3 regions of the Sphingobium sp. 3R8 genome follow, and region 1 is predicted to be linked to each of the others. Evidence: predicted binding sites of a transcription regulator. Region 1 holds the regulator's gene; each other region holds the start of a gene.
The links. The regulator LexA, encoded in region 1, represses DNA repair genes until DNA is damaged. The targets are predictions, from matches to a motif close to GTTCCNCNCTTGTTCT.

Region 1 (2,268 bases):
GCGAAAGCGCAGCCGGAACGGCTAACCTTCCGCTCTTGCCGCCCGGCGAGGCCAGCCGCATCTTCACCGGCGCGCCGCTGCCGCCCGGTGCCGACGCCATATTGATCCAGGAAAATGCGGCCCGCGACGGCGATCGGCTGACCGCCAGCGCCGATCCGCCGCCCGCCGGCCGCCATGTCCGTAGCGCCGCCTCCGACTTCGCGCAGGACGCCCTGTTGCTGGAGGCAGGCAGCCGCCTCGGTCCGGCGCAGATCGCGCTGGCCGTGCTGGGCGGTCATGGCGCCGTGCCGGTGGGTGGGCGGCCGATGGTCGCTTTGCTCTCCACCGGCAATGAACTGGTGCCGCCCGGCGCCCCGACGCCGCCGGGTTTCCTGCCTTCCTCCAACGCGCCGATGCTTGCCGCCCTGCTCGCCGCCCTGCCCTGCGACGTCATCGACCTCGGCATCGTACCGGACGATCTCGACGCCATGGCGGCCGCGCTCGACCGGGCGCGGACGGCGGACATCATTGTCTCGACCGGGGGCGCCTCCGTCGGTGACCATGATCTGGTGCGGCCCGCCTTCATTAAGGCGGGCGGTGCGCTCGATTTCTGGAAGATCAAAATGCGGCCGGGCAAACCGCTGATGGCCGGTCGCATCGGCGATACGCTGTTCCTGGGCCTTCCGGGCAATCCCGTTTCGGCTTTCGTCACGGCGACGCTGTTCCTGCTCCCGCTGGTCCGGCATCTGGGCGGCGCGCGCGATCCGCTTCCGCCCATGAGCGACGCGCCACTCGCCTCTCCTCTCCCGGCCACTGGCGATCGCGACGATTATCTCCGCGCCTGGCGCGGGCAGGACGGCATCGTGTCGGTGACGTCGCAGGACAGCGCCGCCACCGCCGCCATGGCGAAAGCCGACTGCCTGATCCTGCGCCCGGCCGGATCGCCAGCGGCCGCACCGGGCGATCGGGTGGTGATCCTGCCGCTGCCCTGACATGTTCGGTGCTTGACTAACCTTCATCTGTTTCCTATGCGTTCCTCATACGTTCCACGGAGGACCGCGATGTTGACGCCCAAGCAGCAGGAATTGCTGAGCTTCATTCAGACCCGATTGGACGAAGGCGGCGTTTCGCCCTCGTTCGAGGAAATGAAGGATGCGCTGGACCTGCGGTCCAAGTCCGGCATCCACCGGCTTATCAATGCCCTGGAGGAGCGCGGGTTCATCCGCCGCCTGCCCAATCGCGCCCGTGCGCTGGAAGTGCTGAAGCTGCCCGACGCGATGCATCGTGCGCCGGTGCCCGCGCCAGTCGTTGCGCTCAAACCCAAGGTCGCGGCGCCTATACCGATCGCCGCCAATGACGTGATCGAAATCCCGATGCACGGCCGGATCGCGGCCGGCGTGCCGATCGAGGCGATGGAGGGGCAGACCATGCTCTCCGTGCCGGCCGCGCTGTTGGGTGCGGGCGACCATTATGCGCTGGAAGTGTCGGGCGATTCGATGATGGAGGCGGGCATTCTCGACGGTGACTTCGCCCTGATCCAGCGCACCGACGTCGCGCGCGAAGGTCAGATCGTCGTGGCGTTGATCGACGAAGCGGAAGCCACGCTCAAATATTTCCGCCGCGAGGGCAGCCGCGTCCGGCTCGATCCGGCCAATTCCGCTTATGAACCGCAGATCTACGACCCGCGGCAGGTCCGCATCCAGGGCAAGCTGGCAGGGCTGCTGCGCCGCTATAATTGAGATTTGGGTCGTCCTGATCCACGGGGTGGGCGAACGATCCAGGGATGTGCGTCGCCGACTCGATGGACGGTGTGAACTTCGCCCTTTGCCAGGGTGATGGACAGGCCGCCGGTCCGTGCCAGCAACCGGCGGTCGATCTTCATCCAGCGCGGATGACACCAGCGCGGTAGCCCCCGATCGCTGACGACGATGTCCGCCGCGGCGCAATCGCGGGCGAAGTCGGACCGCTCGATCAGCACTGTGCTGCGGGTGAAGAGCAGCCGCCAGCTACGGCCATTGCCGTCCTTCACGCCGACAGCGCACAGATCGCGCGAACAGCGTGCGTCCGGCAAATCCGCGATCGCCGCCAGTTCGCCGTCATAACCTGCACTTTCCGACAGCACGTCCCGCACATAATCCCCCGCCCGATCGCGCAATATCGCCATGCCCTTTCCCGTCCGCACGGCGACATGCCGCCCGTCGCCGGTAATCAGGATATCGGGCGGCGCGGCGGTAAAGGTGACCGCCACGCCGATCAGCACCGGCGCAAGTCCCAGCCATCGCCACCCCG
Region 2 (2,268 bases), on a different contig from region 1:
GCCTGATGCAGGTCCGTCCCGGCACCGCCGGCGATGTGGGCCTCACCAACGCATCGCAACTCTTCGTGCCGTCCACCAACATGGAATATGGCCAGCGCTATCTGGAATCGCTGCGCGACATGAGCGCGACCGGTGGCCTGCTGCCCAAGGTGATGGCCGCCTATAATGCCGGCCCGCAGCCGGTCGATCGCTGGAACACGCAGGTCCATGACAAGGGCGATCCGCTGCTCTTCATGGAATCGCTGCCCTATTATGAAACCCGCGCCTATGTGAACATCGTCATGCGCAACTACTGGATGTACCAGATCCAGGCGAAGGGCAGCGCCGATTGCCTGACCGGCATGGCGCAGGGCATGTGGCCGACCTTCCCCAATGCCAAGGGCGTGAAGCTGGTAAGGCTCAGCAAGGCCGACGGCCGCGCCCAGCCTTCCGCCGCCATGGGTGGCGGTTCCGACTGATGCCGATCGACGAGGGCCGGGCCTTCATTCCCGTCCGGATCGCCGTCCTCACCGTCTCCGACACACGCGGCCTCGCCGAGGACCGCTCCGGCGATGCGCTGATCGAACGGCTGGAAAGCGCCGGCCATATCCTCGCCGTCCGCTATATCGAGCGCGACGACCGGTCCGCCATCGTCGCCCGCCTCCATGCCTGGATCGACGATCCGCAGATCGACGTCATCCTCACCACCGGCGGCACCGGCGTCACCGGCCGCGACGTCACGCCGGAAGCGCTCGCCCAGGTGCAGGACAAGGAAATCCCCGGTTTCGGCGAGCTGTTCCGCTGGCTGAGCTATCAGAACATCGGCACCTCCACCATCCAGTCCCGCGCCACCGCCTCCGTCGCGCGCGGCACCTATATCTTCGCGCTGCCCGGCTCGACCGGCGCGGTGAAGGACGCCTGGGACGGTATCCTCGTCACCCAACTCGACAGCCGTTTCCGCCCCTGCAACTTCGTCGAACTGATGCCGCGGCTGATGGAGCGTTAAGGCCGATCCGGCATTTCATTAGTTAGTCAATTAATGAAATGCCGGTGCCGTACTGCTGTTGCACTTGTCGTCTCAATTGACACGTTGTTCCTTATATGTTCTTATGCGCCATGGCGATCGAAAGGGGCAGAGGCGCAACGCTGAACGGCGACAGCCACCGCTTCAACCTCCCCCAGCGGGAGGCCGACGGCGACTGGCTCGATACGGTCGAGCAACTGGACGGCCCTGTCCCGCGCCGCCGCACCCAGGTCACGGTCGAACATCCCCGCACGATCCTCACGCGCAACGCCAGCCCCGACATCGGCTTTTCCCAATCGATCAACGCCTATCGGGGGTGCGAACATGGCTGCATCTATTGCTTCGCGCGCCCGTCCCATGCCTATCACGACCTGTCCCCCGGCCTCGATTTCGAAACCAGATTGTTCGCCAAGCCCGATGCCGCAAAACTGCTGCGCGCCGAACTGTCGAAGCGCAACTATGTCGTCGCGCCCATCGCCATGGGCACGAACACCGACCCCTATCAACCGATCGAAAAGGATTGGCGGATCACGCGGGATATATTGGAATTGCTGGTCGAAACCCGCCACCCGACCTTCATCACCACCAAGTCCGACCGCATAGTGCGCGACATCGACCTGCTCGCCGATCTGGCGCGCGACCGGCTGGTTGCCGTCATGCTCTCCGTCACCAGCCTTGACCCCGCCATCGCCCGCACCCTGGAACCCCGCGCGCCGCATCCGCTGCGCCGGATCGAGGCGATCCGCCAGCTATCGGCCGCCGGCATCCCCGTCACCGCCAGCATCTCGCCGGTCATCCCCGCCATCACCGACCATGAGATCGAAACGCTGGTCGCCCACGTCGCGCAGGCGGGCGCGCGGGAGGTCAGCTACATCCCCGTCCGCCTGCCGCACGAGGTCGCGCCGCTGTTCCGCGCCTGGCTCGACGCCCATTATCCCGATCGCGCGGCCAAGGTGATGGCGATCATCCGCGACCTGCGCGGCGGCCGCGACAACGACCCCGATTTCGGCACCCGGATGCGCGGACAGGGCGTCTGGGCCGACCTCATCCGCACCCGCTTCAGCAAGGCCCGCAAACGCGCAGGCCTTGGCGCGGAACGGCTGACCCTGCGCACCGACCTCTTCCGCCCACCCGAAGGCGCACAGATGCGGTTATTTTAGCCTCCGTTGTTCGGACGGCTTTGGGTGGCCGACTATGGTCCCAAAACGACAGCGCAAAACCCGCCGCAATCACCCCACCAACCGCATCGCCGTTCGCCGCGTGCG
Region 3 (2,268 bases), on a different contig from region 1:
GTGCGGGCGAGGGGGAGGAAGGTGGCGGGACCACAGATGATGACGCGATTCTTGGCCGCGCGTTCCCACAGGTCCATGTCCGCTTCCAGCGCGGCGGTGACGAAATTGTCGCCGGGGACATACATGATGACGAAGTCGGGGGCCTTGTCGAACTGCTCCCAATAGGCCTTGCGCCCCAGCGCGTCGGCATGGGTGCGCATGGCGCGGGCATGGTCGAGCATATGGGCGTCGCGCAGCGCCGGATCGACCTGGTCGACGGCGTTGAGATAGGCGACCAGCGAGCATTTGACATCGACCACCATCTGCTGGTCGCCAGGCAGGTTGATGACGAAGTCGGGCCGCATCCGGGTTTCAGAGCCATTGGCTTCGACCGCGACCGACACTTCTTCCTTGAAATCGACGAAGGGGGAGAGACCGGCGGTCTCGATGAGGTTCTTGAACTGCTGTTCGCCCCAGCGGCCGCGGGTCTTGGGCGCGGCGCGCAGCGCGTTGACCAGCTTGGCGGTTTCCTCGCGCACCTGGCCCTGGCCCAGATGCACCTGCTGCACCGCCTCGCGCAGTTCGGCATAGCTGCCGACCCGGTCCTTTTCGACGCGGGCGAGGCCCTCCTCATAGCGTTTGAGCGTGGTTTCGACCGGATTGAGCAGGGTCTTGAGCTGGGCCTCGCTCTTCTCGTTCGCCTGGGCGAAACGCTGGTCGGCGCGGGTCAGGAACTGGGTCTGGGCGGATTCGAGCAACTTGCCGCCGATTTCGCTGAACTGGGCGGAGAGCTGTTCCTTGGCGTCCCGGAGCGCAGCGATCTGCTGCTCGAAGGCCTGGGTGCGGGCCTGTGTATCGGACTTCAATCCGGCCAGTTCGCGCAGCGCGGCTTCGCGTTCGGCCTGGATGGACTCGATGCGTTGGGCGGCGGCGGCCTGCAGGGCTTCGAGCCGCTGGTCGGCGGCCAGTTGGGCGGTTTCGAGCCGGGCGATGTGGGTCGCGGACTGATGGACGCGCTCCTGCTCCACCGCCAGTTCGGCGATGGCGCCGTTGCGCTGGCTGGTGGCGAGGTCCAGCTTGTCACGCAGTTCCGCCTTCTCGGCGGCCAACGGGGCAAGCGCCTTGTCCTTGAGCAGCCAGCCGACCGCAAGGCCGATCAGCAGGGCGACGAGAATGAAGAGGGCGGCCAGGCTGTCCATGATAATCCTTGTTTGGAACGAAACGGGAACCTAGCGGGCCGGGACGGACGCTGCAAGTGTGAGACGGCGAGTGCGACAGTAGAAACGCCATATCGAATTTAGATAGTTAGCTAACTATTGAAAATTCAGGCCGCCTGCGCGCTCGGCGCCGCGAAGCGGGCGCGATAGTCGCCGGGCGACAGGCCGACGAGGCGATGAAACAGCTTGCGGAAGGCGGCGGCGTCTTCATAACCGACGCTCCAGGCGATCTGGTCGATCGTGCGCTTCGTAAACTCCAGATGTTCGCGCGCCTTTGCGACGCGCAGATGCTGGACATATTCGATCGGCGTCATGGCGGTCGCCGCCTTGAAACGGCGCTGGAAGGTGCGTTCCTCCATACCGACCTGCGCCGCCATGTCGCCGACGCTGACGGCTTTGGCTTCCCGCGCGGCGAGCCAGTGCTGCGCCTTCAAAATCGGTTCGTCGCCATGGGTCATGCGCGGCATGAAGCGCGCGAAATGCTTCTGTTCGCGCCCGGCGCTGTCGATCAGCAGGAATTTGGCGGTGTCGAGCATCACCGTCGGGCCGAGCAGGCGGTCGACCAGCCGCAGACCGAGGTCGGTCCAGGCCATCAGGCCGCCCGCGGTGATGATGTCGCCATCGTCGATCACGATGCGGTCGCAGTCCAGCTTCACATCGGGGAAGCGGGCGCGAAACGAATCGGCGAACCACCAGTGCGTCGTCGCCGGGCGGCCACTGAGGAGGCCGGTCGCCGCAAGCAGGAAGGCGCCGCCGCAATTGGAGGCGAGGGTCGCGCCGGCGGCGTGGCGATCGAGCAGCCAGCGGGCATAGGGTGCGGCCTCAACGGCATCGGGTATGCCGGTCAAGCGTCCGGGGACGAGCCAGATGTCGGGCGTACCGGCCAGGGCTTCATGCGTATCATGCACGCGGGCGCATCCGCCATCGGCCTGCATGCGCCAATGGCTGACGCGCAAGGCGGGGCCGCCATGCTGCTGTGAAAATTGTCCGGCGATGGCGATCAGGTCGGTCATGCCATGGACCATCGCCTGCTGGCAGTCGCGGTAGAGGAGAATCCCGATTTCTGCCCTGG

Region 2: a site for LexA is predicted at 1,072-1,087, ahead of K9B33_RS13725 (PA0069 family radical SAM protein). Genes of this name have one in related genera too.
Region 3: a site for LexA is predicted at 1,193-1,208, ahead of rmuC (DNA recombination protein RmuC). Genes of this name have one in related genera too.

Annotation. Positions count from the first base shown of each region.
Region 1 is NZ_JAIQXR010000001.1:287,442-289,709, reverse strand. Features, by position in the region: gene glp (gephyrin-like molybdotransferase Glp) at 1-971, shown strand, start outside; gene lexA (transcriptional repressor LexA) at 1,041-1,718, shown strand; gene K9B33_RS01370 (ComEC/Rec2 family competence protein) at 1,709-2,268, opposite strand, start outside.
Region 2 is NZ_JAIQXR010000013.1:103,421-105,688, reverse strand. Features, by position in the region: gene K9B33_RS13735 (lytic transglycosylase domain-containing protein) at 1-458, shown strand, start outside; gene moaB (molybdenum cofactor biosynthesis protein B) at 458-985, shown strand; gene K9B33_RS13725 (PA0069 family radical SAM protein) at 1,096-2,163, shown strand; gene dnaE (DNA polymerase III subunit alpha) at 2,233-2,268, opposite strand, start outside.
Region 3 is NZ_JAIQXR010000007.1:78,085-80,352, reverse strand. Features, by position in the region: gene rmuC (DNA recombination protein RmuC) at 1-1,178, opposite strand, end outside; gene K9B33_RS08775 (GlxA family transcriptional regulator) at 1,304-2,268, opposite strand, start outside.